2 linked regions of the Flocculibacter collagenilyticus genome follow. The protein of the gene in region 2 interacts with the protein of the main gene of each other region in a pairwise test. Links are inferred from orthologs where the notes say so. Each region holds a gene or a part of one and is shown on either strand. Other genes may lie near its edges. The genes, in order: HUU81_RS14165 and HUU81_RS14735.

Region 1 (3,105 bases), 130 kb from region 2 along the record:
TGCTATCGTTTTCATCAAAAACCGCAGCAATACCACCTTGGGCGTACAATGTTGACCCTTCTTTTAACGGGCCTTTACTTAAAACCGCAACTTTTGCTTGCTCGGCAATCTGTAATGCAAGGGTTAAGCCTGCTGCACCGCTGCCTATTATTAATACATCACAAAAGTGTTCAATATGCTCATTCATCGATATAATCATTCGCAATTCAGGAAGATAAGTCTAAATAATAGCATTTTTTACTTTCTGATTTAGACTGTTAAAACACACTATTTTAATTAATTTGTATTTATTTTGTAATTTGTAAGAACTTTTTACAAATTTGCTAGTCTGAGATTGTACGCTTGCCCAATCCAGATTGAGCAAAAGAGAACACGGTTACTATCAGGTTTTTATTTTTCAGTATGTAGTAACGCATTTTTGTTAGGGTACTTTTCTTTTTTAATCTGGAAACAGAGTCACTATTCGAGAAGTATAACGGATATTTGGGAGTTCAGGCTCGAATGAGCGAGCAAGAAATTGATTTTGAAATTATAAAACGCGTCCAGCAGGGTGATAAAAACGCGTTTAATTTATTGGTTAGAAAATACCAACATAAAGTGGCGAGTTTAGTGTCACGTTATGTTTCTAGCCATGGAGATGTTGCAGATGTAGTGCAAGAAGCGTTTATTAAGGCATATAGAGCCTTACCCAACTTTCGTGGAGAAAGCGCTTTTTACACGTGGTTATATCGCATAGCGGTTAACAGCGCAAAAAATTATCTTGTTGCTCAAGGGCGGAAGCCGCCTTCAAGTGATATAGATGCAGACGAGGCTGAAGTTTATGATGGTGCAAGCGCGTTACGCGAAAACGCTTCACCAGAAAGTTTGGTTTTGACGGATGAAATTAAACGAGTGGTATTTTCCACCATTGAGTCTTTGCCTGATGATTTGCGCTCTGCGATTACGTTAAGGGAGATAGATGGATTAAGTTACGATGAAATTGCTGAAGTAGTAGGTTGCCCCGTAGGCACGGTTCGCTCTCGTATTTTTAGAGCGCGTGAAGCAATTGATAACAACATTAAGCCTCTAATAAGTAATTAGGTATTTAGTAAATAAAAGCAAACATAATGCAGATTAACTAAAAGCTTAATTAAGTAATTAGCAACAGTTTTACAAACATATATCAAGTATATGTAAATACGGTAGGAATTGAGTATGGTTATGAAACAACATGAATTAACTTCTGTTGTGATGGATAATGAAGCGACTGAACAGGAAATTAGCACTTTTCTTGATAGTCATTCTCCAGATAATTCGCATGCAGCTAATGAATTCAGTGAAGAAAAGCGCGCCACATGGGCTCGTTATCATTTAGCAAGTGATGTGTTACGCAAGGAAGTGGCTAGCAACATTGATCTGGGGCTGGCAGAACGCATTGAAGCTGCTTTAGAGTTTGAAGCTCCTCATCAGCCTGTAGCTACAGAAGTTGAAACGTCGCCTTCAAGAGTTACTCAGTGGGTTAACAAGATTAAGCAAAAAGCAGGTGGAGCAAGCCTAAGTGGTTTACTAAGCATTCCTGCTTTTCGTTATAGTTCACAGCTAGCGATTGCTGCAACAGTAGCAATGGTTTCTGTTATTGGTGTTCAACAATATTCTGATAATGGCGTTGATGATACAAGCCCGTTACCGGTGTTTGTGACAAAGCCGTTAGATGGTTTTGCTTCTCCTGTTAGTTTATCGACTACGTCGAACCAACAGCGCAACACAATATCGGCTGATCAACAGCGTATCAATGCATTAATATTAGATCACCAACGTCAAATTCGATTAAAGCCAGTGTCAACTTCGGTTGAAGACGCATCGAGCAATCAAAGCCAAGACGATGACAGTCTTCGTAACGGGGATAACCAAGTAAATAACTAATGAGAAGTTTAGTAGTATTGTTCATCTTGTTGCTATCTTGTCCAAGCATCGGGCAGGATAGCATTGACGCCACTCACCAGCCTCCTTCTTCCTCTAGTGTGATCACTATTAACGATGCCAGCCAATCTGCATCGGAGCCTGTTACCGCGGAACAACTTTTGCAAAAATTGAATTATGCTTTGCACAATTTAAATTTTGATGCCTCATTTATTGTTATTTTTAACAAAAAAGGTGAGCCTTATCGTTGGTTGCATGGTATTCATCAAGGGGTAGAGCTAGAGCACTTAAGTTTATTAAATGGTGCGGGGCAAGATATTGTTAGGCGTGATAAGGTGGTTACTTACTTTGATCCTCAACAGCCTCCTTACTCAATCAATTCTGGTGTTATTCGCGGTCCTATTCCAGAAATTTTATTTACGGATATTAGCAATTTAAAACAACACTATAGTTTTGTTTTAGCAGGCAAAAAACGTATTGCTGGAAGAGAAGCGCAATTAATCCGAATTATTGCTAACGATAAACATCTATATAACTTTAAATTGTGGTTAGACGTACGTTCAGGCATGTTACTCAAAGCCGCTTATGTGAATGATAGTGGTGAAGAATTAGAGCAAATTCAGCTTACCCATATTACAGTAACTGAGCAACCACACCCTGAACTTATCAAGTTAAGTGCCGCAACTTTGCCTGAGGTGATCACTCCACCTGTTTCAGCTACAAGCCAACAGGCGTCAACATCGCTAGATGTTGATGTGGTGAAAAATAGCGAGATTAAGATTAACAATTGGCGTTTTGGTTGGCTACCTTCAGGGTTTAAAGTGATTAAGTCAGATAAGCACCAGCTTTCACTCACCCGGGAAGCATCAGATTATTATATGTTTAGCGATGGACTGATAGATTTTTCAGTGTTTATACAGCGCCCCTTGTCAGGATCGTCAAATTCAGTATTAACTAAAGGTGCAATCACGCTATATAATCATCGAAACCAAGTATATGATGTGTCTGTAGTTGGTCGTATTCCTGCCAAAACTGCTCAGTTGATTGCCCAGTCAGTTTCACACAAATAAACGATACTCATTTAACTGGAAAATTATGATTGAAGAGCAAGGTGTTATTGTTGCTGTAGAGCCTTTAGCCGATAAAGGTTCTGACGCGAACTATATTTTTTGGGTTGAAACCCAAATTAAAACGACTTGCAGCGCC
Region 2 (3,324 bases):
ATTACCAATGCCTGCACAATTTTACCTTTAATTGTTAACTGTGATTCAAAGCTAGTACTACCTTCTGAAGCAACTGCAAAGCTTGCAGAACACGACGTGGCTGAAATTGATTATGATATGGGTTGGTCAATGAATTATTGGGCCGACACGATAGCGGGTCACTTTGTTATGCAGCCATTTGATATTAATGCCAATACCAATGCCGGGGAAGCCTTTGCATTGAACGTACGTGGCATTGACATCAAGTTTGAAGGTGAAGCTGGTGGTGAAGCATTAGCAAGTGTTGGCAAAATCAACGGGATGAAATTTACAGCGGAAAATCGCAATTTCGATATTGGACTAATTAGTTTTGACAGTGACGCGAAGCGCCTAGGTGATCAGTACTTATTAGGCACTAGTGACATGACGTTTCATAAATTGCGCATTAATACTCCTGAAGAAGTGGTGGCATTAGATAATTATACAATTAATACCAATACTACGCTTTCGGATGACGAGCAAAAGCTCAACGTTTCAGCGGTTATGGCATTGGAAGCGCTGAATATAGATGCTGAAACTAATCCTCTTAAAACTGAATTAAAAGATGCGAAGTTAGCAATTGAACTAAATAACTTAAATAAAGATATTTTTGCTCAACCAATGTATCACGACGAACCTCTGAAACAAATGGAGCATGTCGTTCAATTGTTAGGTGAAGACGGGCTAACGGTAAAACTGAATCAATTATCAGGTGTATTTAACGAAGTGAAGTTAGATTCTAATGCACAAATCGATGTTGCGCCTTTTACTTTTGCAGATACGCAAACACCATACGGGTTGCTTGAGCGCGTTACATTTAGTTTAGACGCACTAGCGTCACAAAACTTAGTCACAGTGTTCGCAAATATAAAGCCGATGATTGACCAATTTCAACAACAGCAAATGGTTATTCAAAATAAAGAAGGTAACTTTACTACCACAGTAAAATTTGCGGACGGTGCGTTAACGGCAAATGATAAGTTACTAAGACAGGTGTTTTAATCTTACACGCGTATTAGTGTGTAATTTGCAATATTAGTTATTTACGGCAGGTTTGTTTTCAACACTCCTGCCGTTTTTATTTGTCTCTATTATTCAAGTTCAGTGATTAACACAGGTACTTTAAATTTTTTGCCGTCTCGTGCGATTGTAAAATTTAGTGTGGTACCGGGCAGCGTGTCAGCAACAATATCAAGCGCCTCTTGAATATTAGTCAGTCTTGTCTCCTCGATAGCAAGTAACACATCACCGCGTTTTAACCCTGCATTCCAAGCTGGGCCTAATGGGTCAAGGCTACCCACTAAAATACCTGCAACAAGTTCTGCTGTGCTACTTACTTCTGCGCCAGCACTGTTTATTGAAACGCCTGTAATACCTAAGTAACCTCTGATCACTCTGCCATGTTCAATAATTTTATTCATCACTTTTATCGCCACATGATAAGGCACAGCAAAGAAAATGCCTTGAACGTCGATATTAAAGCGTGCTTGAAAATTATTGGTATTGGCTGCGTTAATGCCAACAAGTAACCCATTAGAATTAACTAACGCCCCACCTGAGCTACCGGGGTTAATTGCGGCATCCATTTGTAAAAAGTCGGCGTGGCTTGAACCTGTAATCCCTTTTTTGCCTGTTGCGCTAATAATCCCTTGGGTAATCGTTTGTCCTAAGTTTAATGGGGTGCCGATCGCTAGTACCACGTCACCAACTTGAGGGTTAATTTTAGGATCTTGTGGGATAACAGGCAGGTTGTCGGTGTCAATTTTTAACAGCGCCAGATCGGTTAACTTGTCACTACCCACTAATTCTGCTTCTAAGCGTCTACCATCTTGTAGCGCCACTGCAATTTGGTCTGCGTTGTCAATCACATGATAAGCGGTAAGAATATAACCGTCGCTATTCATTAATACGCCTGAGCCTAACTCAACAGAGCGCGATTGTTGACTTAAATATCTTGGATCTTTGGTAAATGACTCGGAATAAATATACACCACCGCAGGTGAGGCACTGCGTACCGCAGCAGAATACGATACCGCGGGCGGATGTTGAGTAGACGATTTGAAAATGACACTGTTTAAGTTCAGATCACCGCGCAACGAGGGAAAAAAGATAATCACCAAAAAGGCGATAGCCAACCCGTAGCTTATCGATTGCAATAAAAATAAAAGAGTTTTTCGCACAATTGTTAAATTCTATGAATAATAAAGTGTTAAGCATAACACTTGAATAATAAACTGAAAACAAACAAAAAAGCGGCTTTACGCCGCTTTTGAATAAATACACACTAAATGTATGAAAATATAATGTTAACGAATAAGTATGTAGCTACGAGAGTTACCACGTTGGATATTTAAGGCTATTACGCCAGATGCATTGTTTAGTGCTTTTCTAAGCTCAGCAAGGTTCTCAATTCTTCGACGGTTAATGCCTAAAATAACATCGCCTTCCTCTAAGCCAATTTGTGCAGCAGGTGAGTTTGCATCTATTGAGGTAACTTTTACTCCTTCAATGTTATTAACTGTTTCACCGTTAATTAGTGTTGCCCCTTCAAGGGCTTGGTGTAACGCTTTTGCCGCAAGGGTTGCGCCGTCGGTTTCTTTTAAGGTTACGGTTACGGTCAGTTCATCGTCGCCATCACGAATGATGCCTAGCTTCACTTTTTTACCAGCACCTTGTGTGGCTATTTTACTTCTTAATTCGCTGAAGTTTTTAATTTTAATTCCGTTTACAGAAGTAATCACGTCACCTGCTTTTAATCCTGCTTCTGATGCGCCAGAGTCAGGTGTTACTTCACTAATAAATGCACCTTGTGCAACAGACAAATTCATCGCATCTGCAAGCTCGGATGTTACAGGGCCACCTTTAATGCCTAGCACGCCGCGTTTTACTTCACCGTATTCAATTATTTGTTCAACAAGGTTGCTCATCATATTTGACGGAATAGCAAAGCCTATACCTACGTTGCCGCCATTAGGGCCATAAATGGCAGTGTTAATACCAATCAGTTCGCCATTTAAATTAACGAGTGCGCCACCCGAGTTCCCGCTATTAATAGCAGCGTCGGTTTGAATAAAATCTTCATAGCCTTCTATATTTAAGCCACTGCGGCCAAGTGCGCTAATAATGCCGGAAGTCACAGTTTGGGTTAATCCAAACGGATTGCCAATCGCAATGGCAAAGTCACCAACACGAATTTTGTCTGAGTTTGCTAGTTTTATTTCGGTCAGCTTTTCTGGTTTTATTTTTAATAAGGCAATATCACTGGCTTTGTCGCCGCCAATTTTTTTAGCGTCTAACTGTCGGCCA

The links.
Region 1: the proteins of HUU81_RS14735 (region 2) and HUU81_RS14165 interact in binary tests that used the Escherichia coli proteins (3 or more experiments, as listed by UniProt). The link is inferred for Flocculibacter collagenilyticus from one-to-one orthologs.

Annotation. Positions count from the first base shown.
Region 1 is NZ_CP059888.1:3,188,350-3,191,454, reverse strand. What follows is about bases 278-3,048. They hold HUU81_RS14165 (sigma-E factor negative regulatory protein), read left to right. Parts: upstream 278-1,194; coding sequence 1,195-1,902; downstream 1,903-3,048. Other genes in these bases: HUU81_RS14155 (SoxR reducing system RseC family protein), read left to right, coding at 2,995-3,048; HUU81_RS14160 (MucB/RseB C-terminal domain-containing protein), read left to right, coding at 1,902-2,969; rpoE (RNA polymerase sigma factor RpoE), read left to right, coding at 502-1,080. In the rest of the region: nadB (L-aspartate oxidase), read right to left, coding at 1-187; more of HUU81_RS14155, read left to right, coding at 3,049-3,105. UniProt on the Escherichia coli protein: An anti-sigma factor for extracytoplasmic function (ECF) sigma factor sigma-E (RpoE). ECF sigma factors are held in an inactive form by an anti-sigma factor until released by regulated intramembrane proteolysis (RIP).
Region 2 is NZ_CP059888.1:3,317,521-3,320,844, reverse strand. Bases 155-3,144 are described here. They hold HUU81_RS14735 (trypsin-like peptidase domain-containing protein), read right to left. Parts: upstream 2,199-3,144; coding sequence 1,110-2,198; downstream 155-1,109. Other genes in these bases: HUU81_RS14730 (DegQ family serine endoprotease), read right to left, coding at 2,325-3,144; HUU81_RS14740 (DUF945 family protein), read left to right, coding at 155-1,020. Also shown: more of HUU81_RS14740, read left to right, coding at 1-154; more of HUU81_RS14730, read right to left, coding at 3,145-3,324. UniProt on the Escherichia coli protein: A site-1 protease (S1P) that cleaves the peptide bond between 'Val-148' and 'Ser-149' in RseA. Part of a regulated intramembrane proteolysis (RIP) cascade.